4 regions of the Paenibacillus sp. FSL R7-0331 genome follow, and region 1 is predicted to be linked to each of the others. Evidence: riboswitches for the same ligand, from Rfam matches in the RefSeq annotation. Region 1 holds a riboswitch; each other region holds the start of a gene.
What was found. Region 1 has a riboswitch for cyclic di-GMP ahead of R70331_RS06335 (flagellar assembly protein A). Riboswitches for the same ligand answer to the same signal wherever they lie in the genome.
Positions count from the first base shown of each region.

Region 2: another riboswitch for cyclic di-GMP. It lies ahead of R70331_RS31985 (PA14 domain-containing protein); the one in region 1 lies ahead of R70331_RS06335 (flagellar assembly protein A).
Region 3: another riboswitch for cyclic di-GMP. It lies ahead of R70331_RS28980 (flagellar assembly protein A); the one in region 1 lies ahead of R70331_RS06335 (flagellar assembly protein A).
Region 4: another riboswitch for cyclic di-GMP. It lies ahead of R70331_RS30925 (choice-of-anchor A family protein); the one in region 1 lies ahead of R70331_RS06335 (flagellar assembly protein A).

Region 1 covers NZ_CP009284.1:1,465,209-1,473,153, forward strand. The annotation lists gene R70331_RS06320 (chromate efflux transporter ChrB) at 1-489, opposite strand, end outside; gene ggt (gamma-glutamyltransferase) at 743-2,320, shown strand; gene R70331_RS06330 (amidase family protein) at 2,340-3,614, shown strand; gene R70331_RS06335 (flagellar assembly protein A) at 3,783-5,624, opposite strand; cyclic di-GMP riboswitch class I at 5,686-5,779, opposite strand; gene R70331_RS06340 (PucR family transcriptional regulator) at 6,100-7,674, shown strand; gene R70331_RS06345 (nucleotidyltransferase family protein) at 7,739-7,945, shown strand, end outside.
Region 2 covers NZ_CP009284.1:1,052,839-1,060,783, forward strand. The annotation lists gene R70331_RS04520 (sugar phosphate nucleotidyltransferase) at 160-1,533, shown strand; cyclic di-GMP riboswitch class I at 1,672-1,751, shown strand; gene R70331_RS31985 (PA14 domain-containing protein) at 1,852-4,767, shown strand; gene R70331_RS04530 (glycosyl hydrolase) at 4,985-6,502, shown strand; gene R70331_RS04535 (discoidin domain-containing protein) at 6,534-7,945, shown strand, end outside.
Region 3 covers NZ_CP009284.1:6,652,394-6,660,338, forward strand. The annotation lists gene R70331_RS30830 (FUSC family protein) at 1-1,034, shown strand, start outside; cyclic di-GMP riboswitch class I at 1,283-1,374, shown strand; gene R70331_RS28980 (flagellar assembly protein A) at 1,543-3,288, shown strand; gene R70331_RS28985 (DMT family transporter) at 3,349-4,269, opposite strand; gene R70331_RS28990 (LysR family transcriptional regulator) at 4,367-5,275, shown strand; gene R70331_RS28995 (aldo/keto reductase) at 5,281-6,243, shown strand; gene hcp (hydroxylamine reductase) at 6,331-7,945, opposite strand, start outside.
Region 4 covers NZ_CP009284.1:476,129-484,073, forward strand. The annotation lists gene nrdI (class Ib ribonucleoside-diphosphate reductase assembly flavoprotein NrdI) at 1-96, opposite strand, end outside; gene R70331_RS30245 (alpha/beta hydrolase) at 499-2,106, shown strand; cyclic di-GMP riboswitch class I at 3,287-3,377, shown strand; gene R70331_RS30925 (choice-of-anchor A family protein) at 3,474-5,582, shown strand; gene R70331_RS02085 (alpha/beta hydrolase) at 5,739-6,692, shown strand; gene R70331_RS02090 (HD-GYP domain-containing protein) at 7,185-7,945, shown strand, end outside.

The DNA of each region.
Region 1 (7,945 bases):
AAGCTGCAGCACCTCCAGCAGCACCAGCGCCAGCAGCAGAAAACCAGCCCCGATCCACTTCCCCAGCCCTTTGAATGCCTTCTGGGCAAATTCGTAAGCCATCATCCCGAGCATGACCGCGATAACAGGTGAAACTGCAGCAATCATGTCCGCTACCATCCTGGAGCCGCTTAGATGATTGACGGCGGAGAGCAGGGCGATCATAGCAATACCGCTGGGCAAAATGTGGGCCACAACGGAGAGCAGCGCTCCCCGGACTCCCTTCCGTTTATAGCCGAGATAGGCGGCCATCTTGGTAGCGATCGGGCCCGGCAGGGCGTTGGCGATGGCCAGCGTCTCCCCGAATTCGTCATCGCTCATCCAGGCATAGCGGGTTACGGCGTCGTGGCGGATGAGCGGGATTACAGAAGGACCTCCGCCATAACCGAGTATCCCTGTTCTGCACATGGCAACGGCGAGCTGTACATATTCATTGTTGGCCGGTTTCACAAGACCCCTCCTAATAAAATGGTATGTATGAAAAGAATAAGCGATGAGGTGCAGCGGTCTGCGGTGTTCTGAACATTCTATCCTAAGCGGCAGAGAGCCACTACCGAACAAACCGGATTTCACTGAATGTTTGTGCACCGTATACAAAAAGTGGCCGGTCCGGTTTGAGTTTGCCCTTAATGCATTGACAGGGGAATTTGCTGTGCGGTTAAATGACGGTAACTTTAAGCGAGAATGTTGAGGGGGATGGCACATGACGACACAGCCGGTGACCGGTACAAAAACAATGGTGGTCAGCCCCCATTACCTGGCTTCTGCCGCAGGTGCAGAAGTATTGTACAAGGGGGGGAATGCCTTTGATGCGGCGGTAGCGGTCAGCGCTGCGCTTGCCGTGGTCTACCCGCACATGACGGGGCTGGGCGGCGATGCTTTTTGGCTTACGTACAGCGCGGGCGAAGGGCGCGTACGGGCCTATAACGGCAGCGGACGGTCCGGCTACGGCGTCCGCCGGGACCTGTATGCCGGGGAGACGGAGATTCCCCGGCGCGGGGTCCGCAGCGCCATTACGGTACCCGGAATGGCGGACAGCTGGGCAGCCGTACAGGGAGAGTACGGCCGCCTGCCCTTTGCGGAGGTGCTGGAGCCGGCCATCGGCTACGCATCCGCAGGGTTTACGCTGTCGCCGGACCAGCACGGCGGCAGCGTTCTTGCCGGAGCCGCGCTGAGCCCTGAAGCGGCGGCAGTGTACTTGCCCGGCGGGAGGCCGCCGGCCGCCGGGTCCGGGTTTGTGCAGCCGCAGCTGGCCCGGACGCTGCGTGCCCTGGCGTCGGGCGGCCGCGACGCCTTCTATAAGGGACGGATCGCGCAGGATATAAGCGATTATATGCGCGCTGCGGGCGGGTATCTTACCCGCGAGGATTTTGCCGGCCATTACGGGGAGTGGACGGAGCCCGTATCCACAGAGTATCACGGATACAGCGTCTATCAGGCGCCGCCGAACTCGCAGGGCTTTGCGGCGCTGATGGCGCTCAATATACTGGAGCGCTTCGATTTCAGCGGCATTGAGCACGGCTCCTATGAGTACTACCATCTGCTGGTCGAAGCGCTGAAGCTGAGCTTCCGTGACCGGGATCAGGTGCTGACAGATCCGGCATTCTCTCCGGCTCCGCTGGACCGGCTGCTGGATAAAGGATATGCACAGCAGCTGGCATCTTCCGTCTCCCTGCACCGTGCGGCGGCAATCGGCAGTGAGCCGGTTGGCCGTGATACCGCTTATGCTGCGGTCATTGACGGGGACGGCAATGCGGTGTCGTTCATCCAAAGCCTTTATTTTGAATTCGGCTCAGGGATTGTGGCCGGAGATACGGGGATTCTGCTGCAGAACCGCGGCTCCTTCTTCTCATTGGACCCGAAGCATATCAACACGCTGGAGCCGCATAAGCGCACCTTCCATACCCTTATGCCGGCAATGGCATGCCAGGGCGGCAAGCCTGCTTACCTGTACGGGACACAGGGCGGGGAAGGGCAGCCCCAGACGCAGACGCTGCTGCTGACCCGGATGCTGCATTACGGAATGAATCCGCAGGAGGCGGTAGCTGCTCCGAGATTTGTGTGGGGCAGAACCTGGGGAGAACCGACCCAGGAGCTGAGGGTGGAGCAGCGGGCGGGGCGGCAGGTGCTTGATAAGCTGGCCGGCGCCGGACATCTGGTACGTGAAGCGGCAGCATATGACGGCATCATGGGCCATGCCCATGCCATTGGGGTGGACGGCTCCGGACTGCGCAGCGGCGGAACTGATCCGCGCTGTGACGGAGCGGCTATCGGATGGTAGGAGGAAGGGAGTGAGGACAGTGATTCATAATAATGACTATGGTGCATTTATCGCCCCGGAGCTGGAAGCCTCCGGCTCGCAGCAGGGCGAATTAAGAGGACTCCGCTTTGCCGTTAAGGATGTGTTTGCTGTAGCCGGCCACCGGTCTTCCGCCGGGAATCCGGCATGGCTGCGCAGCCATCCATCCGCAGAGGCGCATGCGGCGGCTGTCAGAAGCCTGCTGGATGCCGGAGCAGCACTGCATGGAGCGGCGCATACCGATGAGCTGATGTACAGCCTGAGCGGGGAGAATGCTCATTACGGCACGCCGGTGAATCCGCGGGGAGCCGGGCGGGTTCCCGGCGGTTCATCCAGCGGGTCAGCGGTGGCGGTAGCCTCCGGCGCCGTTGACTTTGCGCTCGGAACGGATACCGGTGGCTCCATCCGTGTCCCTTCCGCATACTGCGGCGTATACGGTTTCCGACCGACACATGGAGCCGTAGCAATGGACGGCGTTATTCCGCTGGCACCGGGATTTGATACGGCAGGCTGGATTACGGACAGTCCGGAGCTGCTGCAGCGTGTGGGGAAGGTGTTGATTGGCGGAGGCGGAACAATGGAGCATAGTGCTGCTGCGAGTGATAATGAATACCGTGCAGGAGAAGAGGCAGTGATCCGAATGTCTGAACCCGGCCGAATCCCCGGCCTGGAACGCCCCCCGTCCAGAATGGTCAGGCTGTACATACCGGCGGACTGCTGGGCGCTGGCTGAGCCGGAAAGTGCCGCCTTCCTTAAGCAGGGGCTAACACGGCTGCAGGCTGCTGCGGATGAGACTGTAGAAAACGTAGTCTCTGCAGAAGGCCTGAAAAGCTGGATGGATGTGTTCAGAGAGCTGCAGGCTGCTGAAATCTGGGCGGCCCATGGCGCGTGGATAAGGCAGGAGCAGCCGGTCTTTGGTCCGGATATTGCTGCACGCTTCACCTGGGCGGCAAGCATCGCCGGGCAGGACCATAGCCTGGCAGCCGCCCGGCGGCGAGATATTGCTGAACGGCTGCTGGAGCTTCTCGGGGAGGACCGCTGCCTGGTCATCCCGACTGTGCCCGGACCGGCCCCGCTGCGCGGTGCTGATCTGCAGCAGCTGGAACGCAACCGCAGCGGGGCTATGATGCTAAGCTGCATTGCCGGTCTGGCGGGCCTGCCGCAGGTAACTCTGCCGGTTGAAGGTCCGGCCGGCCTGCCGCTGGGGCTGTCTGTTATCGGCGGCAGCGGAGAGGACTCCCGCCTGCTCTCATGGGTTAATGAAATATGGACTTAGTGCGAAGAGGGCGGGCTGTTGAAGCTTTCCGCCAGACAAGCAGCTATTCTGCCGCTGAATATGGCATAAGAAAAGGATCGAAGCCGAAAGTTACCGGTTTCGATCCTTTTCTTTTACTTTGTCTAACGGATATGTACACCAGTTCCGGAGCAGCTGCCAATCTTTACGCTACATGCTTTGCGGGGGGAACACGAAGTCCTCGGCAGGCTCAATAATTTCTTCCGAATAGCGGCCCACTGTGACTCTGCCGGCATGCATTTTACGGGCAGTGATCCTCCGGCCGGCTTTCAGGGATGAGACGGCGCTTGATTCACCGCCTACTGTCTGGGCAGTGAGGGTTCCGGCTGCCTCCAGATTTGACCCGCGGCATATAGCTTCCTTATGGCGGAAAGTGATGTCACCCGAGGAGAAAAGCTCACTTTGCACAACCCCGTCCTTATGAATAATAATATCACCGCTAGATTTAACAGTGCTGTTCTGGCATTGGGACAGGTCCACGCGGACCTGTGACTCCTGCATACGGGCTACACCGGAATACAGATCCTTAAGCAATTTTAAAAAGGAGTCCAGGATGACATCGCTCAAAAAATCAATGAATTGGGCCGGACGTAAAAAAACATCCAGCATATGCTTCAGCTGCTCAGTGTCCTGATGGTAAGTGTGCTTAATGCCAGGAAAGACGGCCTGCAGATTACGGATGAGCCCGGGAATTTTTTTGAACTTGCTTTCCATCAGCAGAAGAATAATCTGACCGGCCTTCGCTGTCTGCTTCCGCGATTCTACCTTCTCGGTAAGCAGGCCTGAAGCCTGCCTCAGCAAATGAACCTCTTCAATCAGCTGCTTGGAGAGGCTGTACAGCCGGTTGTACATCACGCCGTAATAGCCGGAATACAGCTGGCTGCTGACTACATTTCCCATAACAAGTATGCTTCCTGTCGCTGTAATAGTAGAGCTGTTGACATTGCCGTAAATATAGACGTTGCCCAGAGACTCGATAATCATGCCAGCTTCAACATCCTGATACACAATCACATCGCCAGAAAAAACGATATTGCCTGTATTGATATTCACATTACCCGGAACCGCATATTCAGCGGATATATCGAGGTATTTGATGTTACTTCCTGTCATCCGCGGCCGTCCATCCTTCAGTGCGGTGATTTCGTGGTTCGGCAGCAGCGCTGTATGCTCTTTGACGGCCACTTTAATATCTCTGGCGGGGGCTGCAGGCAATATGCCTCCATACACATCGTAGCCTGGAACCCCCTCCCGGGACAGGTGCTTGCGGGCAATGATATCACCTGTTTTGGCTGAAGGAATCCGCAGGCGGCTGCGGTAATCCGCAGAGTCTTCGTTTTCATGTTCGCTGAAAGCCTTCTCAATATGCTCGGGGAAAAATAAGTCCAGTGTTGCATCCGTACCGGGCACAGGAGGCATGCCTTCCGCGACACAAACCGGCTGATGGGACGGGTTCTTTAATTCTGCATAAATAGAGGGAATATTCAGACTACGGACCATCGACTTTTTTTCAAAAACGGCAATGATCTGTTCAATGGTTAGTGTGGACAACAGGAGGGAACGGTCAAGGCGTGCCTCTAATTCAAGCCGGCTGGTTGCCGGGGAATTCACGAGATTCCATGGATATTGCTGTACATAGTTAAGAGTAAGGAAGGCTTTAAGCTTGTCATCGGAGATGCTGATCTCGTACTGGGGCGGTTCCTGAACCGTCCAGGTAACCCGGTCAGTTGCCAGTACTTCTGCCGGACCTGAGACTGTTTCATTATTGAGCTTCAAAACAAGAGGCGGACGCGCTGTAATAACTGCCGGCCTGCCGCCGGGCAACGGGGAGGTAATATGCAGCTGATTGTTTTGGACGAGGATCATTCCGTCATTATCTTCTTTATCATTGGGCTGCAGAGAAATCGCGGGTTCGCCTTCCGGTTCCATTTTCTTAACGTCAAGCGGATCTGTCAGCGTGTTTAAATCCTTTGCGGTCATTCGCTGAGGCATTTTGTTAGCTCCTTTTTGTGTAATCAGTGGCATTTGGACATAAGAGCTGGTGACAGCTCCCGGTGGCAGCCTGGCAGCCGTGGATGCATGGTTACTGCATCTTTAGGCCCATTGCTTTGCGTCCCATCCTTTCAGATAGTTTGCCTTTATTAAATGGAACAATGATTCGGCCGATAACGAAGGCTTTTGCCCGACGTAAGTCGACAAAAAAGAGTTTAAAGATTTAAAGATTCAAATATACAAACAAAAGCAATCTTCATTTTAGTACTAAAGTAGCTTATTTACAATATGATTTTTAAACTGTTTAACTAAAATCATTTATATTAAGATTGTGTGACATACGTTATTATACCTGACATATTCGAATGGTATTTTCACTTTTCTCTTTCCAATAGGGGTCATTTTATCTATAATGTTACATAAAGTAACATAAAGAACGCTGGTTAATAAACAAACTTAGTTAAGGAGGGGTGGCATGCATCTTACTGTCGAAGAAGCGTTGTCCATTTATCCTTTATCCGAGGCCAAGCTTATCGCCGGAGCCAAGGGCAAGCACAGAATTGTGAAGTCGATCAACGTAATGGATGCACCGGATATCTCGGACTGGATTAAAGAGGGGGAGATGCTGTTAACTACCGCGTATCTGATCAAGGACAGCCTTGAAGATGCTTCCGCACTGCTGCAGACCTTGAACCGGCGAGGCTCATCGGCGCTGGGCATCAAGCTGGGCCGCTTCTGGGATACCGTGCCGCAGGAGCTGATTGCCGAGGCTGAGACGCTGAATTTCCCGCTGATTGAGCTGCCGTTCCAGTTCACGTTCTCCGATCAGATGAACGGGCTGTTCCGAGCTGAATTGTCGCGAAGCACCAGTGTGCTGCAGAGTATCCTGGAGAAGCAGCGCAAGCTGATGCGCTTTGCGCTCCGCTCCGGCCGCGGCCGCCCCCTCTTTGAGTCGGTATCTGAGGTGATCGGCTACAAGCTTGCAGTTGTAAGCAGCCGGGGGGATATTGTCTACAATAATTCTGAAATGAACAGCAGCCAGCTGCTGGAGGGCTGGCCGTGGCAGAACCGCAACCAGCGCTTCCGCGCCGGTGACAGAACAGGCCTGCGGCTGCCGCTGATGCAGGGAGAGAAGTGCACAGGGTTTCTTTTGTATTGTTCCATAGATCCGCTGCTGCTGCCTGTGGAGGAGAGTCTGTTCATCCAGGGAGCCGAGCTTATTTCGTATCATATTCATTCCGGATATGAGGATTATTTTGAACCGGCCGAGCACCGGGAATTCAGCGGCTTGCTGCGCCGCTGCCTAAGCGGCGGACTCTCCAGCACTGAACTGTCGCAGGCTGCGCTCAGGCTGGAGGTGAAGCTGCTGCATTCACCTTTCCAGCTGCTGCTGACTGAGACGGCAGTTGCCGGGGAAGAACGGCAGGGGGAGCTGCTCCGGCTGAAGGAGGAGTATGCGGAACACCCTGTATTAGGGAAGCTGAACAGCATTCATGTCATTATGGATGAGGGGCTGGTGTCATTGCTTCCGTCAACCGGACATAGCCCGGAGCAGCTCCGCGAGCTGATCCATGAATGCTTCCAGGGGCTGAAGCTTGATAACGGATATTACCCGCGGGCTGCATTCAGCACGGTCAAGGTGAAGCCGGAAGGGCTGAAGGAAGCCTTTGCCGAGGTGAAGGAATGCATGTCTATAGCCCGGCACTGGGGCGCATACGGAAATGTGGTGCATTACCGGCAGCTTGAGCTGGACCTTCTGCTTGGCCAGATTCCGCCGGAATTAATGAAGAAATACATTCACGGCAATCTGCGCGGACTGCTCAGCCGGGAGCCGGAATACGTCAAGGAGATGCTCCATACACTGGAGGTCTATCTTGATAATGACGGCCATGTCAACGAAACAGCCAAGAAGCTGTTCATTCACCGCAACACGGCCACCTACCGGATTGAGAAGCTCAGTGAGCTGCTGGATGTTGACTTCAAAAAAATCAATGATCTGATGCGGCTTAAGCTCGTATTTGTTTTCCGGAAAATGCTGGAGCGTGAATAATGCTGATGGTGTCCTAAACTTAAATGGGCGGGCGCTGCGGCGCTGCCGGAAGGAGTGGAGTTCATTGAAAGTAGCAGGTATTTATCTGGCGGCAGGACCTGGAAGCCGGATGGGGGCTCCCAAAGTGCCGTTCAAGCTGTCTCCGGAAGTCAAGCTTGGAAGCATCGCCCTCAGTGAGCTTGAACGCTGTTCTCTTGAGCCTCTGGTTGTAGTCGTCCGGGCAGATGATAATCTGGAATGGCTGCCGCCTGCTAATGAGCAGAGTACAAGG
Region 2 (7,945 bases), 410 kb from region 1:
CCCAAATATTCCTTGCAGTGACTCTCATAAAAGTGCAATCACTTAGAATCTTGCGCAGCAATAAAGAATTCCATAGGAGCATCCTAGCATTCATCAGCGTGCAGCTCCCAATAACAATCCGAAATTTTAGCGTCACCACATACCAAGGAGGGGTTCCCCATGAAACTAGTACTTCTATCAGGCGGTTCAGGTAAACGGCTCTGGCCATTGTCCAATGACTCACGTTCCAAGCAATTTCTGAAGGTACTGGAAAGCCCGGCGGGCGAACCGGAATCCATGGTACAGCGGGTCTGGAGACAGCTGGAGGAAGCAGGGATGACGGGCTCGTCCTATCTGGCCACAGGCCGCAGTCAGGTGGAATCGATTCAGAGCCAGCTCGGCAGCCATGTGCCGATTATTGTGGAGCCGGAGCGCCGCGACACCTTCCCGGCCATTGCCCTGACAGCGGCTTATCTGTATTCCATCGCCGGTGTTTCCCCGGCAGAGACGGTAGCGATCCTTCCCGTCGATCCTTATGTGGAAGCTTCCTTCTTCGATACCGTAATCCGGCTGGAGCAGACGATGGAGGAGAGCGGCGCAAACCTGGCGCTGATGGGCGTAGTGCCTGAGCATGCGTCAGAGAAATACGGATACATTATTCCGACCAGTGCAGCGGCCGGGGAAGGCGGCTATCTGCAGGTGAGCCATTTCCAGGAGAAGCCTGACCGTGTACAGGCAGAAGAGCTGATCAGCAAGGGCGCCCTTTGGAACTGCGGCGTATTCGCTTTCCGCCTCGGTTATTTGCTGGATATTCTGCAGAGCAAAGGCCTGCCGCTTAATTACGAGGAGCTGCAGAAGCAGTATAAGCTGCTGGCATCCATCAGCTTTGATTATGAAGTGGTTGAAAAAGAGGAGAAAATTGTTGTACAGCCGTATGCCGGCTTCTGGAAGGATCTCGGCACCTGGAATACGCTGACTGAGGAAATGAGCAGTAATCTGGTCGGCAAAGGGGTAGTAACCTCTGATTCGGAGCGGACCTGCCTGATCAATGAGCTGGACATTCCGATTACAGTCATCGGGGCCAAGGACCTGATCATCGCTGCCAGCCCGGACGGAATTCTCGTCACTCATAAAGCGGAAAGCCCGCGTATTAAGGAAGTACTGAAGTCTCACGAACAAAGGCCGATGTACGAGGAACGCCGCTGGGGCCATTACAAGGTTATCGACTATGTGAAGTACGATGAGGGAAATGAAGTGCTGACAAAGCGGATTTTTATCGAGCAAGGTAAAAATATCAGCTATCAGCTGCACCACAAGCGCAGTGAAATATGGACCTTTGTCAGCGGGGAAGCCAGCATTGTCATCAATGAAAAAATGCATACGGTAAAAGCCGGTGATGTTGTCCGTATCCCTGAAGGCACTAAGCATGCCATCCTGGCACTGACAGATGTGGAGTTTATAGAGGTGCAGAGCGGGTCGGAGCTTGTGGAAGAGGATAACATCCGGATTACGCTGGACTGGGAGGACATCGAGCTGCATCAGTTTATTTCATAGGTCTAATTAATCTATTTAACCAATTGTGAAAAGCGTGAAACGGGTACTAGGAACTATTTATTAAAAGTTCTTCATTTTTGCTATAAACCTACAACTTCATAGAGTCGATACTTACGGTAAGAGGGATAACACCTTCCAAAACGACAAAGGCAAACCTACTCGAAAGATAGGGACGCAAAGCTATAGGGCCTCTCCCAAGTGGCAGCCTGGCTACCGAAAGGAAGATAAATGTTGAAAGCTTACCGTAAGTCTCGTCTGTTGTCTGCCGTATTGTCCGTGGCCGTTTTATTGTCCGCTGTACCTATAGGATTAGGCGTTGTGCCGTCAAATGTGCAAGCAGCTTCCGTGACCGGAGCACCAGTGAATTCCAATGCTTCAGCAGAGGCGGTTAAGCTGCTGGACAAATTGTATGCTGTTTCCGGGAATGCAATTATTACAGGACAGCATGATTATTTTGAAAGTCCGGATGAGCTGAGCAACAAGCTGAAAGGAACAAGCGGACAGTACGCAGCGCTGCACGGCTATGAGCTGGGAGCGATCGGCGGACAGAGCGAGAGCGGAGTAGCTGCTCAGCGTAAGAACATCGTCTGGAGTGCCACTAACTGGCATAAAGCCGGCGGTATCGTAGCCATGACATTTCACCAGAGCCTGCCGGGCACCAAATACGAGTGGGGAAATGTGCAGAAGAACATCACGCAGGCAGAATTCAATAAATATGTTACACCCGGCACAACTGAATATAATGCCCTGATTACAGACCTTGACAAAGTAGCCGTATCTCTCAAAAGCTTGCGTGATGCAGGAGTTCCGATTCTTTGGAGACCTTATCATGAAATGAACGGCGGCTGGTTCTGGTGGGGGAAGAAAAACAATTTTGCCGCACTGTGGAATATCATGTATGACCGTTTTGTTAACGTTCATCAATTAAACAATTTACTGTGGGTATGGAATCCGAATGCTCCTAACTCCAACTCCGATCCGTATGAGCTCACCTATCCGGGTGCGGACAAAGTGGATGTGCTCGCAGTAGATATATATAATAACGACTTTTTGAATAAATACTATGACAGTCTGCTCAGTCTTGCCGCAGGTAAACCGATCGGTATCGGTGAAAATGGTGAGATGCCAAGCATAGCAAAGCTGAAGCTGTCCCAGCAAAAATATGCCTTCATGATGAACTGGGGAAAAATGCTGTATGAAAATAACAGTACAGATACCATCAAAAACTTCATGAATGACAGCTATACCCTGGGCCGTGATGAGTATAAGGCATGGGTTGCACCGGCACCGACCGCAACGCCGACAGTTAAACCAACAGCGACACCGACACCTGCTCCAACAGCAACACCAACGCCAGTACCGACGCCAACTGCGATAGCAAAGCCAATAGCAACACCGGTATCGGCTCCTGCTCTTCAGGAGCCGGCTGTTAACGGGCTTACCGGCGAATATTTTAAAAATATGACGTTGTCCGGGACACCGGTGCTTGTACGCAATGATGCACAGCTGAACTTCAGCTGGCGGCAGGGGGCTCCTGATCCTGTACTCCCGGTTGACGGATTTTCGATCCGCTGGAGCGGTCTGATCAAGCCTGCTTACAGTGAAACCTATCAGATCTTTACGAATTCCGATGATGGCATCCGTGTATGGATTAACGGTACATCAGTGATTGACAGCTGGATGAAGCAGAGCGGTACCGAGCGTACCGGAAGCATCACCCTGCAGGCAGGACAACTGTACGATATTAAAGTCGAGTATTATGAGAATGCCGGTGACGCCAGCGCCCGCCTGATGTGGCAGAGCCCAAGCCAGCCGAAGGTTGTTGTTCCTGAAAGTGCATTATTTGTAAAGAATACAGCTGCAAGTCAGACAGCAGCAGCAACACCGGCACCAACGCCAGTACCGACAGCAACACCGGCACCGACACCAGTGCCAACGCCAGTACCGACACCAGTACCGACACCAGTGCCAACGCCAGTGCCGACACCAGTACCGACTCCAGTGCCAACGCCAGTGCCGACACCAGTACCGACTCCGGTTCCAACAACAGCACCGACAGCTGTACCGGTACAGGCTGCCAAGCCGGACCTGGCTCCGGATTCCGTACTGCAGGAGCCTGTAGTTAACGGGCTTAGCGGCGAATATTTTAAGAATATGACGCTGAGCGGTACTCCGGTGCTTGTACGCAATGATGATCAGCTCAACTTCAGCTGGCGGCAGGGGGCTCCAGATCCTGTACTGCCGGTTGACGGATTTTCGATCCGCTGGAGCGGTCAGATTAAGCCTGCCTATAGTGAAACTTATCAGTTTTTTACAAATTCAGATGACGGTATCCGTGTCTGGGTCAACGGCACATCAATCATTGACAGCTGGGTAAAGCAGAGCGGTACCGAGCGTACGGGAAGCATCACGCTGCAGGCAGGGCAATTGTATGACATCAAAGTAGAGTATTACGAGAATGCCGGAGATGCAAGTGTCCGCATGATGTGGCAGAGCCCGAGCCAGCCGAAGGTCGTTGTTCCTGCGAACGCTTTGTTTGTAAAGAATGCGTCAGAAAGTCAGGCAGCGGCACCGACACCAGCACCAACGCCGGCACCAACAGCAGCACCGACACCGGTACCAACGCCGACACCAACAGCAGCACCGACACCAGCACCAACGCCGACACCAACAGCAGCACCGACACCAGCACCAACGCCGATACCAGCACCAACGCCGACACCAGCACCAACGCCGACACCTACAGCAGCACCGACACCGGCACCAACAGCAGCACCGGCACCAACGCCAACACCTGCAGCTAACGGGCTGCATGCAGAATATTTCAATAATGTTCAGCTGAGCGGTACTCCTGCACTGGTGAGAACTGATGCTGTACTGGACTTCAACTGGCGTCAGGGTACACCGGATGAAGCAATCGGCATTGATTTCTTCTCCGTACGCTGGAGCGGTCAGATTAAGCCGCTGTACAGTGAAACCTACAATATTTACACCACATCAGATGACGGTATCCGTGTCTGGATCGACGGCAATCTGATCATCGACAGCTGGGTGAAGCAGAGCGGAACCGAACGCGTAGGAAGCATCAGCCTGCAAGCCGGGCAATTATATGATATTAAAGTGGAATATTACGAGAACCAGGGGGATGCAAAGGCTAAGCTGATGTGGGAAAGTACCAGCCAAATCAAAACGGCTGTTCCTGCCAGTGCCTTGTTCCTGCCTTCCGCTTCCTGATCAGGCAACAGAGCGTGTTCAACTGAATTCACCGCCGTCACTGATGCTGGTAAAGCCGTTACAATACTAAATCCTCAAAGTCCATCTTAAGGGCCCTGCTTACCGGCAGGGCTACTAAGCTATAGTCCTCATCCGGGATGCTACCTAAGAATACTCCTGTCCAAGGGAGACATCTTGAGCACCTGTGCGGCTATGCGGTCCTAGAAAGGAGATAACATTGAACACTTACCGCAAGTACCGGCTGTATACTACTATTCTGCCTATTATCTTTATCCTTTCTTTGCTGCCCTGGTCCGAGGTGCGCAGTCTTCCGGTTGTCCATACCCCGGTAGCCCCGGCAGCGGAAATCACCCCGATTAATCCAGGTGCCTCCCGTGAAGCGGAGGAGCTGCTGAGCTATCTCACGGGTCTTAGCGGCAACGGAATGATCTCCGGGCAGCATGACTATCTGGAGAGTCCGGATGAATTCAATGAGAAGCTGAAGAAGATCAGCGGACAATCTGCTGTGCTGCATGGCTACGAGCTTGGAGCAATCGGTAATCAGCCGAAATCCCTTATTGCCCAGCAGCGCCAGTGGGTTACAGACAGTGCAATCCGATGGCATGAAGGCGGAGGCATTGTAGCCATGACCTTCCATCAGAACCTGCCCGGAACTACCGATGAATGGAAAAATGTACACATGACCCTTAGCCAGGAGAAATTCAATCCCTATGTAACTCCAGGCACGGAGCAATATAAGAAGCTGATTGCCGATATCGACGAAATTGCTGTCTACCTGAAACAGCTGCAGGAGGCCGGAGTTCCGGTGCTGTGGCGGCCTTACCATGAGATGAACGGGGGCTGGTTCTGGTGGGGGGAAAAGGATAATTTCGCCGAGCTCTGGGACATTATGTACCAACGGCTGGCCGTTACTCACGGGCTGAACAATTTACTGTGGGTATGGAATCCTAACGCGCCAAATGACTCTTCTGACGCTTATGAGCCTTATTTTCCCGGCATAGATAAAGTAGATGTTCTGGCCGCAGATATTTATAACGACGATTTCAAACAATCCTACTATGATAAGCTGCTGAAGCTGGCGGAAGGGAAGCCGATTGGAATCGGGGAGAGCGGAGAGCTTCCAGACCCTGTAACATTGTCTCAAACTCAAAGTAAATGGGTATATACGATGACATGGGGGAAAATGCTGACGGAGAACAATAATAATCAGAAAATCACCAGCTTTATGAGCAATAAATACATTGTTTCCCGGGATGATTATATTGTTGATCTGGCAAGTAAGGTGACAACACTGGCAGCCAAGCAGCCCAAAGGATTAAGAGCGCAGTATTTCAATAATACCGACTTATCCGGTGGTGCCGATCTCATCCGCAATGACAGCAGGATCGATTTCAACTGGCATCAGAATTCGCCGGCAGTCGGAATCAATAAGGAGCTTTTCTCCGTCCGCTGGACCGGAACCATCAAACCTTTGTACAGTGAAAAATACACCTTTATCTCCTCCTCGGATGACGGAGTGCGCGTCTGGATCGGAGGAAGGCTGATTATCGACAGCTGGAAGAAGCAGAGCGGTACCAGCCGGGAGGGAAGTATTCTGCTGACTGCCGGAACCCCTTATGATATCAAGGTTGAGTATTATGAGGATCATGGTAATGCAAGCATCGGTTTGCAATGGAAGAGCGCCAGCCAGAAGCAGGGGGTAATTCCCCAGAGCGCATTAACTCCTCCGAAGTAATCTAACCCCGGAAGAAAGCGAGGACAAGGGAATGAGGACCAGAAATAAGAAGAAAAAAACCATTAAACCTCTTCATCTACTGCTCAAATTCGCAGCTTTAGCCATCTTGTTTCTAGTATCCGTTTCTGTCTTCGGAGAGGATGGTACGAAGCAGGGCGAGGTAGAAGTAGACATGACCAAGCTGTCATCAGCCAGTGATGCAGGCCCAGAATTGCCGGATGGTTCTGTACTTTGGCAGCTGGGCAAGCAGGACGGCTCGTCTGCGGAGTTTGCGGCAGCCGGCTCAGCGGGCGCCAAAGCCGTTTACACTGTTTCTTCCTCCTCTGCCAAGACGCCCTCGAATCTCCAGAGCGTGCCTTCGGGACTGAGAGGGGATACCAATCCTGAACTGAGCATTACCTATAATCTGAATAAGATCCCGGAGAACGGGGTCTTATTTCGCGTAAGCATCATCGATGCCTACAAATCGGTTCCGCAAATGAGCGTTTTCTCCAACCGCCAGTTATCGGGTATCATTCAGATTGCGGGTGTAGCCGGTACCGACAGCAAATACAGCTTCCGCAAGTCCTATGAGCTCTATATTCCAAAGGAGCAGCTGGTAACAGGAAGCAACGTGCTGAAGCTGCAGGCGGCACGCGGGATCTACTCATCCAGTATGGAGGATAAATACAACTGGTGGACTTGGGATACACTTAGCCTGGAATCACTAAATGCCCCGATCCAGGAGCCGATTCACGGCAGTTACACACTGACCGGCACAATGGTCAACAATAAACAATTTTATTTTGATGAAGGTGCTGTAAGTCATCTGCCTTATATCATGAAATGGCTCGGCGTGGCGTACAGCGGCAACATTATGCGTACCAGCTGTGCCAGTGACGTTGGCCGTTCCTGCTCCAACATGGAGGATTATTACAAGGTACTTCAGGATTACAACATGCAGTCGGTTGCCCTGTACCTGTATACCGGTGATATTAAGCTGAATGCCGACGGCTCGCTGCCGGCGGATGCCGAGAAGAAGCTGACGGATTATTTCGAGCAGTACAGCCCGTACTTCCAATATTACGAGGTGGATAACGAGCCCGGGCTGTTTAACCGTTCCAAGGCGGTTAACCTGGCCATTGCAGACTGGCTGAACACGAAGGGTAAGACGATTGCCCCTCACCTGCAGACTGTAGCACCCGGATGGGCCTACTGGCCGGAGTACAGCCTGGATTCCTGCGGCAACCAGAAAGGGACGCTTAAGCAGTGCGGCGATCCGGACGGCTGGGAGCGTGATCCTGCGCAGCGGAATGAGCTGGAGGAGGTCACAGATCTCACTAACGGGCACTCCTACGGGGAATCCTATATTTTCAGCAATGGAGGCAGCTTCACTGAGAACCTCAAAACCTTCGGCGGTGCAGCAGACGGATTAAGCAAAAAAATGCTGACCACTGAATTCGG
Region 3 (7,945 bases), 1.7 Mb from region 1:
TGGCCGCTTCACTGTCCTGGCTGGCTGTACACGGCCTTTACGGCGACCAGTATTTATACTTTGCACCGCTTGCGGCCATTCTCATTACACAGGGCACCGTTAAAGCCTCACTTGAAAAGGGCTGCTACCGGCTGCTCGGCATTGTGCTTGGCGGAGCGGTCAGCCTGATCGTAGGCCGCTTCCTGGACATAGGCATCGTCTCGCTTCTGCTGATCCTGCTGATCGGCATCGGAGTTGCCACCGCCTGCCGGATTAATGTTCAGGCCGTTTCCCAGGTCGGGGTAACGTCGGTGCTCGCGCTTACCTTTTACCATGATCATTATGTTGTATGGAGACTCGCAGAGACGCTGATCGGCGTACTGATTGCCCTCTTGATTAATATGATTATTGTTCCGCCGAAGGGCTTCGATAAGGTGAAGGGTCTGGCTCTTGAAGGGAGCCTGCTGCTGGCTGATTCCCTAAGCGGACTTGCCGCAGGCGGCAAAGCCGGGGAACCGGCCCGCAGCACCCTGAAGCGCTCCTCCGCTCTGCTGGCGAAGAGCAGCAGCCTGCAGAAGGAGCTGCTGTACACGCTGTCACATTATCCTTGCCGTAAAGAAATGCACGGACTGGCTCAGGCTACGGCGCATCTGCAGAAGGTTCACTTCTATGTCCAGGAGATCGCGGAGGAGCTATCCCTGCTGCCTGCGCACTATGCCGCCTCTGACCGGATGAATGAGGTCATGGCAGCAACCGCTGACTGTATTGCCCTTTACGGTGCCAGGACGCTGTCGAAAGCAGAAGCCGGACGTCCGCTTACGGAGTCTGCGCGTCACGCCCGCGAGCTGCAGCTCTCCTGGTTCGCTGAGCTGCAGGGGCACTGTCCGCTCACAGCCATCCGCGATCTCGGCGCCGTGTTCTCCCATCTGAACCGTGTGCTTGATGTTATCGAGCAAGCCGGTTACGCAGCAGTTTCTGCTGCAGCCCTGCCGGCAAGAAGCGAAGCTGCCCGCAGTATCCCTCTTGTTAACAAAGGACTCTCCCACAAGCTGTAAGCTTGGGAGAGTCTTTTTTTGTAGTCCCGGTGTGCGAGTTGGAGATTAAGCCCCACTGCCGGCTATCGCACCCTACTACGGCTGCGATTTTTTAGATAAAATCACAGTTGAAAACTTGCTGCACAAGTATTAAAATAAGGATTATTTGCAGCAACCACTAAAATCCAGTACTATAGTACCAGTTAAGAATTCTTTATTGTCGATCACGGTCGAATAAATGACCTCATGCTGAATGTTTATCTTCGTCTCATGTATAAAGGCAAACTGTCCGAAAGGGCAGGACGCAAAGCAATGGGCCTAATCATGCGCATTCGGCATTTATGGCTGCCAGGCTGCCGGTTTCTGATAATCGAAAAAAGCGAGGTTATAAACAATGCCGCATCACACTCTTGATCAGCCACGGCATGCGTTCAGCGCCATGCCTGTCTTCAGTGCCGTTCATTCTCTTTCTTCTACTCTCCCCTTCATACCGCCAATCGGATCTGCCGGGCATGAGGAGAAGAATGGAATGATTATCGTGCAGAATGACCAGATCTTTATTACTCCCCCTTTACCCGGCGGCAAAGCTGCCGTCATCTCTGCCATTCACCCCGTCGTCCTCAGAATTAACCGGACCAGAGCAACAGAGCCCGCCGCCATTACTTCATCTGACCAGCTGAGCTGGGAAATCAGCGAGAAGCCGCAGTACCAGATTACCGTTTCCGAAGACGGGCTCAGCGCCTATTTTACGCTCTACCGTGTAGAGAAGTATGCCTGGAAGCTGGTCAATTGTCCCGCTTCGGCCAAGGTATGTGTCCGGGCAGAGCCGAACTATGATCTGCTGCTCTCGAAGCTGACTGTGAACCAGATTGTAGCCGACCTGTCTAAGAGCTCCTTCATCCCGAATCTAAACATTCCGGCCCTGTACGCAGAGCTGAATAATCCGACCTATCAGCCGGTCTGTATTGCTGTAGGCAAGGCTCCGCTCCCGGGCAAAAAAGGGCGGCTTGAGCCGGAGGCAAGGCTGTCTTTAACAGAAGCGTTCAGCACAAGCGGAGCATCCGGTCCACAGTCTGCAGCGGACTCTTCCGGAATGAGACCTTTCCGGGTCCGGACAGGGGAGATATTGGCCCGCAAGCTGCCCCCGGAAGAGGGATTGCCCGGGTACGATGTGTTCGGCGGCATTTTGCCGGCTCCGCGGCCGGAGGATATATCTCTTACATACTCCGGCTGCTGCCGGCTGCTGCCGAACGGGGAGATTGTCGCACAGCGTGAAGGCCGGCCGCGGTTTACGGGCTGGGATACCCCGGCTATGCGTATTGATTTTCCGGAAGCCTGCGTCTTGCCGGATCATATGGCTGCTGCCGAAGGTACTCTTATTTTCGCAGGGGATATCATAGCACCTCAGGGAATCGGGGAGTATTACACTATAGAAGCAATAGGGAACGTATACATCTCCGGTGACGTCCGCCATGCTGTGATTGCAGCCACCGGCAGTGTAGTCATCCGCGGCAGGGCTACAGACAGCCACATTTACAGCGGTGAATGCGGGGCAAGACAGCACCGGCTGTATAAGTGCCCCGGACAGCTGATAGAGGAACTGAGCCTGCTACGGAATGCCGCCCGGCTGCTGGAGAGCAATCTTCGCTCCCGCCAACAGCCGGTGAAATACGGGCTGGTCGTGCTGCACCTGCTCGAAGGTAAATTCATCCACATCCCCGGCATGCTGCGCGGACTGCAGGAGCTACTTGCCGGAGACGATCCGGCTGCACCTATGGATACAAGGCAGCTGAAGCATATGCTGGAGATTTTTCTGCACCCCGGACAGTTCACGGAATTCATTAACGATGATGTAGTCGGCACATTCCTGGATCTGCTGGAGGAGCTCAGGGACGGAGTATTTCATATGCACGAGGGAAATGTGCGGATTGATATTGCCGGGGCAGAGGACAGCCTGCTCCAGTCGGGAGGCGACCTGCATATTCACGGGGAAGGCACTGTTAACACCACCCTGCGGGCAGCGGGTAATATCCGCTTTATTCCTGCAGATTCGGTATGCAGCGGCTCCACGGCCGAGGCGGGGCAATCCATTGTATTACAGCAGGCCGGACCGGCAACAGGACAAAGAACGCTGCTGACAGCAGGGCATAAAATCTCCGTCCGGCAAATCTCAGGCACCAGCATCCATATCGGCGGCTACAGCGCTGAGATTGATACTCCGGCGGGGGAGACCGTATTTACCGCCCAGAGCCTGCGGTTAAGAAATCAGGCTTAATGAACAGACAAGAGCCTGCAGACTGCTCCGGGAGCAGACTGCAGGCTCTTGTCTATCAGGTCATCCCGCGCTCCGGCGCAGCTTTCCTCCGCCGCCCGGATGCTCCCTCCTGCTTCGCCCCAGCTTCACATTCACCAGGATAATGCTGCTGACGATAAGCAGCAGACCCGCAATCAGGTTGAGCGTAACATGCTCATGCAGGATCAGCACGCTTGAGCCGATTGATATCAGCGGAATCAGAAAAGTATACGAGCCTACCTTTCCCGCCTCTCCTTCATTAATGAGTTTAAAGTACACCATCCAGCCGAGTGCGATAACGAATACAGCGATAAACAGTGTATTCACAATAAAGGCTCTGCTCCAGGTAATTGCCGCCCAGCTCTCTGTAACCGATCCGGCAGCCAGCAGGATCAGGCCCCCGATCATAATCTGCATGGCAGTCAGCCACAGCATATCCACCCGCGCCGCATTCCGCTTCATATACACGGTGCCGAGGGCCCAGCACAGTGCGCTGGCCAGTGCCAGCAGTACTCCGGCTGCCGAGATGCTGCCGGTAAATCCGCCGATGCTAAGCGCTGCTACCCCGGAGAAGCCAAGCAGCAGGCCGAATATTTTCAGCCCGTACATGCTCTCACCCAGCCAGATCCAGGCGAAGATGCCCAGCAGCACAGGCTGCAGAAAGACTATGGCCGAGAACAGGCCGGAGGGAACATATTGCAGGCCAATGGTCTGGAATCCGTAATAAAAGACAATGCTGAGCACAGCTGAAGCCAGATAGACGGGCCACAGCCGCCGGAAATCAAGCTGCCTCCATCTTGGCAGTGCGGCTATAATCAGGATGATCCCGGCAATTACGGTACGGATACCGGCGAACAGCAGCGGGGGCGCGTAGGTTAAGGCGATTTTGGACAGCGGCCAGTTGATGCCCCAGACGATCACCAGGAAAGTAAGCAGTATGACCGTTTTATTGCGTTGCGACATTGTGTTCACCTCTTGTTTCTTATTCAATCCAAATGATACAATATCCGTATTCATAATTGAAATGCATTATAATCATGAGGGGCATACCATATTTGTTATGAACAATAATCAGATTCTTTTATTTGTCAAAATTGCTGAGACTGGCAGCTTCACCAAAGCCGGACTGGAGCTGAACATGACCCAGCCGGCGGTCAGCCGGGCCATTTCCGCCCTGGAGGCCGAGCTTGACGTCAAGCTGCTGCTGCGTGACCGCCGCAGCGGGCTAATGCTTACCGAGGTGGGCAAGCGTGTACTGATTATTTTCCGGGAAATTCTTGGCGGGTTCAACAAAGTAGAGCAGGAGGTCTCAGCAGAAAAGGGGCTGGAGAAGGGCCTTATCAGGATCGGCGCCTTTCCGGTTGCTGCTGCTTACTTTGTACCAAAGATCATCCGTTCCATTACGGACAGGTATCCCGGTATAGACATTTCTGTCCATGAAGGCTCGGTAGCCGAGGTGAAGGAGTGGCTGGAGACCCGCCAGATTGATGCCGGACTGATTATTCCGCCACTGGAGGAGCTTGAGACGATTCCGCTGTTCCGGGAGAAGCTCTATGCCGTGCTGCCTGAAGGCCATCCCCTGGGTCACAGCAGCATTGTCCATGTAAAGGATCTGGAGCAGGAGCCGATGATGATCTGCCGGGCCGGCTATGAGCCCCCGGTGATTGATTTGTTCAGGCGTGCCGACAGCGAGCTCAACGTAAAGTACGTGGTGAACAGCTACAGTACGGCGCTGAACATGATCAAGGAGGGGCTGGCTGTCGGTGTGCTCTCGGAGCTGTCACTGCTTGCACCACCCGGAAATGTGATCATCCGTGAGCTCTCTCCGGATGCCCACCGCGATGTGCACATTGCCGTCCATTCACTGGAGGAGGCTTCGATTGCCGTCAGGCTGCTGATTGATACTGCCTTGAAGCTGTTTGCGGAAGACGGCGGGCTGAATCCGTTAATAAACCATTCAGAGGAGTGACTGTCATGAAATTCAACCGTTTGGGCGACAGCGGGCTGCAGGTATCCGCCCTCGGCCTTGGAACCAATGCATTCGGCAAGCGGGCCGATGAAAAAACTTCAATCGGGATTATCCATACTGCCCTGGATCAGGGCATCAGCTTCATAGACACTGCCAATATTTATGCCGGGACCGAGTCAGAGCGGATTATCGGACTGGCCCTGGAAGGCAGACGGCAGGATGCGGTGCTGGCCACCAAGGCAGGATTGCCGCGGGCTGACGGAAGCCGCGGCTCCTCGCGCCGGCATCTGATGACGGAGCTGGAAGGCAGCCTTCGCCGCTTGAAGACGGATCATGTGGATCTGTACCAGATTCACACCTTCGATCCTTATACTCCGCTTGATGAGACACTGCGCACGCTTGATGATATGGTCTCCTCAGGTAAGGTCCGCTATATCGGCGCTTCCAACTATGCTGCCTGGGAGCTGATGAAGGCGCTCGGAATCAGCGAGGCGCGGGGCTATATGAAGTACACCTCGATCCAGTGCAGCTATTCGCTGGCTGACCGCACACCGGAGAACGAGCTGCTGCCGCTCTGTCTGGACCAGGGACTGGGCATCATCCCGTATTTCCCGCTTGCCGGCGGAATTCTGACCGGTAAATACAGCGGCGGGGCTCCGGCCGGTTCGCGCGCAGAGACCGATCCGAACTTCAGCCGTTTCCTCACTCCCGAGCGGATCGGGCTGGGCAATGAGATTAGCCGGATAGCTGACGAGCTCGGCACCTCCCCTACTGCCCTGTCCCTAGCCTGGATGATGCACCAGCCGGCTGTATCCACAGTCATTGTAGGCGCCACGCGGCCGGAGCAGGTTGAGCAGAATTTGCACAGCGCCGCTTTGGGGCTGGACAAGCAGATACTGGAGCGTCTGGACGAAGCCAGCCGTCCGTTCCGCAGCGGCGAGCCATTTGCATTCTACCGTCTGCCGTAAGAGCAGACACCAAAAAAGCCTATAGCTCCGCTCCGCCGGATTCCGGCCGGGGCTGCTATAGGCTTTTATATATAATTACACTATGAATTATACAACGGCCATGAACCGCTCCATATCCTCCTGAACCGTTGTAATACCGCCGATACCGAAGTTGTCGACCAGCACCTTAGCCACGTTAGGCGACAGGAAGGCCGGCAGTGTAGGTCCGAGATGGATGTTCTTCACACCCAGATGCAGCAGGGCCAGCAGCACGATTACCGCCTTTTGCTCATACCAGGCAATGTTGTAGGCAATCGGCAGGTCGTTGATATCATCCAGGCCGAATACTTCCTTCAGCTTGAGGGCGATAACCACAAGGGAATAGGAGTCATTGCACTGGCCGGCGTCGAGCACACGCGGAATTCCGCCGATCGCGCCGAGATCAAGCTTGTTATATTTATACTTCGCACAGCCTGCAGTAAGAATAACGGTATCTCGCGGCAGCTCGGAAGCAAAGTCTGTGTAGTAATTACGGCTCTTCATCCGCCCGTCACAGCCTGCCATGACGAAGAACTGCTTGATCGCCCCGGTCTGCACCGCTTCAACCACCTGATCCGCCACATTCATCACCGCAGCATGAGCAAAGCCGCCGACAATCTCGCCGGTTTCAATCTCTGTCGGAGCAGTACAGCCCTTGGCCTGGGCGATAATCGCCGAGAAGTCCTTCTTGCCGTCTTCACCGGAAGGTACATGCTGTACACCCGGGAAGCCGGTATTGCCTGTCGTATACAGACGGTCTTTATAGCTGTCCTTAGGCGGTACGATGCAGTTCGTAGTCATCAGAATCGGACCATTGAAGCTGGCGAATTCCTCGTTCTGCTTCCACCAGGCGTTGCCGTAGTTGCCGACAAAATGGCTGTACTTCTTGAAAGCCGGATAATAGTGGGCCGGCAGCATTTCGCTGTGTGTATACACGTCCACCCCGGTGCCTTCTGTCTGCTTCAGCAGCTCCTCCATATCCTTCAGGTCATGCCCGCTGATCAGGATTCCCGGATTACGGCCTACGCCAATGTTAACCTTGGTAATTTCAGGATTGCCGTATGTGGTTGTATTGGCCTGATCAAGCAGAGCCATGACATCCACACCGAATTTGCCGCATTCCAGAACCAGGGCTGTAAGCTCACCTGCACTCAGACTGTCATCCAGTGTCGCGGCCAGGCCTTTTTCCATAAAAGCATGCGAGCCGGCATCACCGAAGCCCAGCACTGCTGCATGCTCCATATAAGCCGCCATCCCCTTCAGCCCGTAAGTCAGCAGCTCCCGCAGGGATCGTACATCTTCATTTTCCGTTGCCAAAACACCTACCGTCTCCGACTTGGCAATCAGCTCTTCATCGGTTTCAGCGTTCCATACTGCCGCATCATGATCAGCAAACTCCGCTGCCGCCCCGGCCTGCTTCAGCCGGCTGCTCCACTGGTCACGCAATTGAAGCCCCGTCCGTACTCTGGATGTAAAGGCTTCGGGTACAAAATTCGCATTCGTTATTGTTGCAAACAGGCTCTCTATAATGAATTTATCGGTAACGGAGTCGGTCATGCCAAGCTCCCGGCCTTTGCGTGCGAAGATGGAGATTCCTTTAAGCGTATAAATCAGCAGGTCCTGAAGATTGGCTACCTCACTGGTCTTGCCGCACACCCCCTGAATGGTACAACCTGTTCCTTTC
Region 4 (7,945 bases), 990 kb from region 1:
GATCGTCATATGCTCTTCGATTTGTACAGCAGGCAGCTTCAGCTTGTTGATAAACCGTCTGACGTTGCCGGTTTTGGAATCGTAAGCAATCAGCATAGTCGCTCTAACCTCCTATAACAGTGGTTCTATTTAACCTTTGATAATGGTATTCTGGCAATCCGCCAGATATATGAGTTTAACTACTATATACACTACATTTAGGGGACTTCAATCATTTTACTACCATATGTTGAAAAGTCAATAGATCAGGAGGCCCTTGGCAGCCCCCTGAAAGCCCTTCAGAAACGGTAAGGCCAGGCCCCGTCTGCGATCTGATCTCTAAAATTTTATTCTATTTTTTAATAGTGTCCGGGTAGCCGCCCGGAAAGTGCCTCTGCAATCCCTTGTCCAAAAATCCATGCCGTTTCCGGCCTCTGTCTATGGTGCATGGAATGAAAAGCTTTCATAATAACGAAAGAAACGGTGGCAGTAATGAAAGAATGAAAGGATGAAGGCCTGATGTTTGAGGTGCAAGAGCTGGACTGGCAGGGACGCCGGCTGACGGTATTCCTGCCCCCTTCCTATGCATTATCCCAAAAACAATATCCTGTTGTGTACCTGCATGACGGTGCGACACTAATGATGAATAACCTGAATTATATGTACAGGCTGTTTCGCGAGGGGCTGCTGGCCGAGCTGATCGTTATCGGGATCAGCAGTTCTTCCCGAAATGATGATTATACACCCTGGCCGGAGTCTGCTGCAACAGAGGGAAGGGCGGATTTTGGCGGCAGAGGACCTGCCTATCTCAATGAAATCGCTGACAGCATTAAGCCTTACATTGATTCCATCCTGCGGACGGCTCCTGAACCGGAATCCACCGGAATGATCGGATATTCGCTGGGCGGGCTGGTGACGCTGCTGGCCGCTTACCGCCGTCCCGATGCCTTCGGGCGGTTCGGCATGCTGTCTCCCTCCATCTGGTATGAAGGGATGCTGGCGTATACGGAAGCTAACCCGCTGCCGGACAACGGACAGAAGCTGTATTTATCTGTGGGCAACCGTGAAGGGGTATACAAACAGAATATTCAGCGGCATGCCGTTACCTGCACGCTTCAAGCATACCGGAACCTGCGCGGACAGCTGGCTGATGAGCAGCGGCTGCGCCTCTCGCTTACAGACGGGGCGGCCCATGATTTAGCCTCTATGTCCGCACAGTTCCCTGAAGCGCTGCTGTGGCTGTTCGGGGCGGCTGAAGGACAGCAGACAGGGGCGGAGGTGAAGCGGGCTGAGATGGAAGCGGAGCTGTTATCACCGGTCAGTGCCTGCATGCTGCCCGGAACCGAGATGTGGGATATGACTTCGCTCTACAACGGATTAACATACCGGATATTTGTCCATCTTCCGCTGAAGCCTGCACCGCCGGAGGGATATCCGGTGCTGTACACCGTTGACGGCAACGCGTACTTTGCTTCGCTCAATGATGCCATGCGTCTGCAGACCCGGCACCCGCGGGGGCTGCCGTCCGGCATGATCGTCTCAATCGGTTATCCGGCAGACGGGCCGTTTGTGTCCGAGCGTCGCTTCAGGGACCTGACTGTGCCGGATGTTCAGCAGGGTCTGCGTCCGGACGGCTCGCCCTGGCCGGTTAACGGCGGGGCGGATGCTTTTCTTGACTTCATTGAGCAGGAGCTAATGCCGCTGATCGGGCGCAGATACAATGTGGACCACTCCAGAGCTGCGCTCTTCGGGCATTCCCTGGGCGGCTTCTTTACCCTGTATACGCTGATCCGCCGCGGCGGGCTGTTCAGCACTTATATCGCAGGCAGCCCGTCCCTCTGGTGGAAAGGCAAGGTGCTGTTTGATATGCTGCCTGAGCTGGAGGAGAAGCTGCGTAACGGGGAGCTTGCCTGCTCGCTGATGATTGGCATCGGCTCGGAGGAGGACGGTATGCTTGAGAATGCCAGAGCATTCTATGAGCGTCTGGTCCCATTTGCCGGCAGCGGGTTCAGCCGGCTGGCCTATAATGAATTCCAGGGCGAAGGGCATATGTCTGTGCTGCAGCCGCTGTTCAGTCCGATGCTGCGTTTTATTTTTGCGCCGGAAGGTGCCAAGCTCTGTATCTGAGAGCCTGCGGATAACAGTCCGATTTGACAAATCATCAGGATGCTTTATATTAGTAAGGGAGCAAGGAACCGTACTCATATTAACGCAGGCCGTAATTACAACAATTGATGCAGCGCGGTGTTCCGGATTTTTCCGGATGCTGCGCTTTTCTTCTATATATAGGAGAAAAAATAATGCCGGAAAAAATGGTATGTAACAGGTGCCCTGAGGGTATCTTCTAAGTATAGATCAGAGGTCGGGAAGGAGCGTATGCATAGGAAATGGGCAGTGTTCTTATTGCGTGGCTTTGTATGCTGTGTTTATTTTTTACATTTAATGATAAAGTAAGCCGGAAAATTTTTTATCCCGTAGCGCTGGTCGTTGTATTTGGCACTTTGGGCTATTGGACAGTTTTAATGTAACTTTTAGGTTCCTATCAGCTTATTTTCAGGTAGATCGTTTATATTGAATAAACCAGACACCCCCCAGTGTTATATGGTACCCTACAGGTCTTGCCAACTCCCATGGCAAGGCTTTTTGTTTTATTTTTTTAAAAGGAAAATAATGTGACATAATTCACAATAAAAAATCCGGAATTGATTTATATTAAATTTGTAATACTAAAGTTGAAAATAATTTATGCCGAAAAGAGGAGTATGAAAATGAATCATGAAGGTAATCTCCGCCGTGGTCTGGTGTTCGGCCTGTTTTTAAGTGTTCCGCTCTGGATGTCAATGATCGGCTGGCTGCAGCTGCTTTAATATAATAAAAAATGCTTGGGATGAACTGTCAGCGGGTAACCGGCCGGCAGTTTTTTTTCGTCTGATGAGATATATTATGCCTTTTATGAATCAGACAAGCATACAATACGATATAAATGGAATTCCGGGAGGGTTATTATTAATTAAAAATTTAAGTAGTTCGAATATACTAAATTACATTATTTAGATACTTAAATTTTAAACGATGAAAAACGAGTATTCCGGAGTATAAGAGAGGATTGGCTGACAATTAATAGAATGACATGGATCATAGGCTGGAAAACAGCTCTGAAAGCCTTTCCGTTCAGAAATTTCGATTATTATGGAAAAATATTATAAGGAATAGATTGACAATAATGCGGATCAGGGAATACACTTAGTTTAGTGCTAAAGTAACAAATGTCATAGACTACTTACTCTATTTCAACTACATACTTTCTCATGTATAATCGCAAACCGCCCGAAAGTGCGGGACGCAAAGCCAGGAGTCTACAGCCTTTGAGAGAGGGCTACGATCGTCCGGCCGCCGTGAAGCTTGACTTCCTGGCGGCTTTTTTTGTTCATTTTTTTAGGTGAAGGTGCTGCTATAGCCGGGGTTTATACCGCATCTTACGGGGGGAATTAATAATGAATCGTAAATCTGTATTCAAGTTATCTTTTGCAGTGGCTATGTCTGCAGTTCTGCTGGTCAGCGGCTGGCTGGCTTCCGCCGGACAAGGTAAGGTAAGGGCTGACAGTACTCCCCTTCCTGGCATTGCGGGTAAGTACAATGTGTTTATTCTCGGTGATCTTAAAGGCTACCACAGTGATTCGGAAGGCAGAATGGCTGCCGGCGGTCATATCACCCTTACCCAGGGCGGATATTCGGTAGGCCATAGTCTGAGTGCAGCAGAAATCTCAGAAATGGATTCGCTGGTGGCAGGCGGCAATCTGAGCTATGACATGGGGGAAGTTAACGGTAGTGCCGTGTACGGCGGTACTTACTCAGGCTCCGGCAAACCGCGGGGCGGGACGGGGACGCTAAGGCAGGAGGCGAATGTAATTAATTTTGCTTCAGAGTTTGCCCTGCTCCGCACTAAGTCCCTGCAGCTTGCAGCTTTGACTGTGAACGGCAAAACAGAAGACAACTACGGAAATATTAAACTGACCGGTACCGATCCCGTGCTGAATGTATTCTCAGTATCAGGAAGTACGCTTACGGGTGCTAATGAGCTGCGGATTACCGCACCGGAGGGATCTACCGCAATCGTTAATATTGACGGAGCCTCAGTCACGTTCAAGAACGGAAACGGGCTGACTGGCGTGAGTCAGAATAAAGTGCTCTATAACTTCCCGCAGGCGACAGCCTTGCGGATGGAAAGCATCGGTATCATGGGGACCGTACTGGCCCCGAATGCAGCAATTACGTTTAACAACGGGCAGATCAACGGCAGTATGATCGGAGCCTCCCTGGAAGGAAGCGGAGAGTTCCACCATAAGCCATACACCGGCCGCGACAACGGAACTACGCCTACAGCGACTCCGTCGCCGACACCAGTGCCGACAGCAACGCCGACACCAGTGCCGACAGCAACGCCAACACCAGTACCGACAGCAACGCCGACACCAGTGCCGACAGCAACGCCGACACCAGTGCCGACAGCAACGCCGACACCAGTGCCGACGGCAACGCCAACACCAGTGCCGACAGCAACGCCGACACCAGTGCCGACAGCAACGCCAACACCAGTACCGACAGCAACGCCGACACCAGTGCCGACGGCAACGCCAACACCAGTGCCGACGACGACGCCAACGCCGACAGTAGCACCGACGCCAACGCCGACAGCGGCACCAACGCCAACGCCGACAGCAGCACCGACGCCAACGCCGACAGCGGCACCGACGCCAACGCCGACAGCAGCACCAACGTCAACGCCGACAGCAGTGCCAACGCCAACGCCGACAGCAGCACCGACGCCAACGCCGACAGCAGCACCGACGCCAACGCCGACAGCAGCACCAACGCCAACGCCGACAGCAGCACCGACGCCAACGCCGACAGCAGCGCCAACGCCAACGCCGACAGCAGCACCGACGCCAACGCCGACAGCAGCACCGACGCCGACGCCGACAGCAGCACCGACGGCAACGCCAACAACGGCACCAACAACAGCACCAACAACAGCACCAACAACGGCACCAACAACAGTGCCAACAGCAGCACCAACAACGGCACCAACAACGGCACCAACAGCAGCACCAACAACGGCACCAACAGCAGCACCAACAACGGCACCAACAGCAGCGCCAACAAGCGCTGTAACGCCTGGTCCTACAGTGCCGGCAACGGCATCACCCACCAGTGTAGTTTCTATTCCGGGCGGAACTCCATCCACCCCGACCAGTCCGACGGTCATCGGGACGATTGTGACGGATGATGAACTGGAAATTGAAGATAATCCTGTGCCGCTTGGTCCCGGCGCGAGTGCAACTGCTGCCGCAGGCGGAATAATCGTACCACAAGCAACGCCGAAGCCGAGTCCGACAGCCGGACCGGGGCCGGAGGATGAAATTATCCTTGATGATGAAATACCGCTGGGTAGTGTTACTGATCCCGGCATTACAGAAGCAGCAGCCGCTACATTGCCGCAGACCGGGGAATCCAGTCCGGCACCCTATTACATTACAGGTATGACGCTGGCTGCCCTGGGGCTTCTGCTAAGCAGAACCAGAACCGGCAAGCGTAAAAGCTAACACGGTAAGACTCCGGCGGATGAAAGGGTAAGTCCGCCGGTTTATCTTAAAGGCTGCTGCCGGAAGATACTGCTCCGGGCAGCCTTTTTTTTTCTGCTGTTAAGCAGAAAGATTGTTGCAGATAAACGGATGACTGAACATAAAGGAGATCATTCTATGTGGTTGATAGTAATAGCGGCAGTCCTTGTTATCGCTGCAGCTGCACTAAGCTATGCAGGCTTTTTTTTCTACGGGGTGGCGATCAAGCGTGCACCGAAGGCGTTTTTGGTTAGCAGTCCGGATCTGAAGGTTGACCCGCCTGTTGCCGGTGCCTCCTGGGGAGAAGGGGCTGAATGGGTTGCGCGCCAGCATTTCCGGGAAGTGAAGCTGTTTTCAGAGGATGGCCTGGATCTGAAGGGGTATTTTCTGGCGTCTGAGCAGGCTGCCGGCCGTACTGCTGTTATTGCCCACGGCTATTCCGGAAAAGGAAAGGATATGGGGGCAATAGCGAAAATGTATTATGAGCATCTGGGCTATAATGTTCTGCTTCCCGATGCGAGAGGCCACGGGCAGAGTGCGGGAGATTATATCGGCTTCGGCTGGCCTGAGCGCCATGATATGGTGAAATGGATTGAATGGGTGCTGGAAGAGACGGGGCAGCAGGCGCAAATTACGCTGCATGGGGTTTCTATGGGCGGGGCAACCGTACTGATGACTGCGGGGGAACGGCTTCCGGTGCAGGTCAAAGCGATCGTGGAGGACTGCGGCTACAGTTCGGTCCGAGCCCAGCTGTCCTACCAGCTCCGGCGTATGTACCGTTTACCGGCTTTTCCGTTCGTACAGTGCGCGAGTCTGGTTACCCGGATAAAAGCAGGTTATTTCTTCGGGGAAGCCTCTGCGCTTAAGCAGGTGCGAAAAGCCAAGGTGCCGATTTTGTTTATCCATGGGGATGCTGACAAGTTCGTACCGTTCTTTATGATGGAGGAGTTATATGAGGCCTGCAGCGCCCCGAAAGAGAAGCTGATTGTACACGGGGCGGGACATGGGCTGGCCTATGACACGGATAAGGCGGGCTATGTTGCAAAGGTAAGCGGTTTTGTTGAGCGGTATGTACATGATGCACGGGAATAGTCCCGGAAAAGTAGACGTGCCCGGTATCCGCATGCTGCGGCTACCGGGCACTAATATGTTCCACACATAGCTGTGCTTATCTGCAACGGATAAGCATCCAGTCTATGTCTTATAGGTATATTCATCCCCCGCCGTCCGTGAGTGACGGGTGTCGTAATTCCTTGTTATTTCCAGCAGCCGTATGGCGAGATAATCCTTCCAAAACGATAAGAGCCCTACCTCTCTCTTATCCTTGCGGCTCCGAGGCCGCGCCAGTGTGAATCGGAATGCTATATTCGAATTTAATCTCATAAAAAGGAAGAGTCATGCAAGAAAACGTAAGAATTTGTGTCCAAATTGCCGATAAAAAGAAAGAAGTAAAGCTATCGGCCTGACATCTTCTTGATGGGGATATCTATACACCTAAACAAATATTCCTTTATTATATCGCAGTATATCCAAAAATGCAAATATATATATAGGGACTGGGTAAGACCGGGGATGGGAGTGCTAATGAATATATACGGGGCATTTTTAAAAAAGCAGATCGGCAATTACTTATTTGGCTCCGTTGTTGCGGTCTTGGCGGTTGGAAGCCTGATATTGCTCTCTTCACTGGAGATCAGTATGGAGGAGTACGGCCGGCTGTTAATTGTACTGCTGCTCTCATTTGCAATTATGGCCATTACGGAGATCAGTGTATTTGTCAGGCATATCAAGCCGATCCGTGCGGCTCTGCTGGACCCGCAGCCTGCACTGGCCGTGCTGGAGAAAGCCTATCTGTACACGCATCAGCTGCCCAGGCATGCGGTCATACGGATTCTCGGGCCGCATCTTATGGGACTCTCTGTGCCGGCGGCTCTGATGACGAGCTGGATGATTCATGCCGGTCTGCTTACTATTCCTTACTTTTATCTGGTAATGGCCTTAGCCGGGGCCGTTCTGGTTGCCAGTATGCATGCACTGATTGAATTTTATCTCACTTGTTCAGCTATCATTCCGCTAATTAAGGAATTCAGAAACCGGGCAATGGAGCTGCACAATGTCGATTTTTCGCTGGAGGGGCATGTCTTTGTGCCAATACGTCCGAAATTTCTGATTAGCTGTATGCTGATTGGAACGTTTCCGCTGTTTTTGTTTATTATGGCAACCCATATCCGCATGAACAATACTGGAACTGGCATGCTGGTCGGGTTTCAGAACTACTGGGCCTGGGCTGGAATGGTGCTGCTGATCGGAACCTTCTTCTCCTCAGTAGCGGCCTGGCTTCTTAC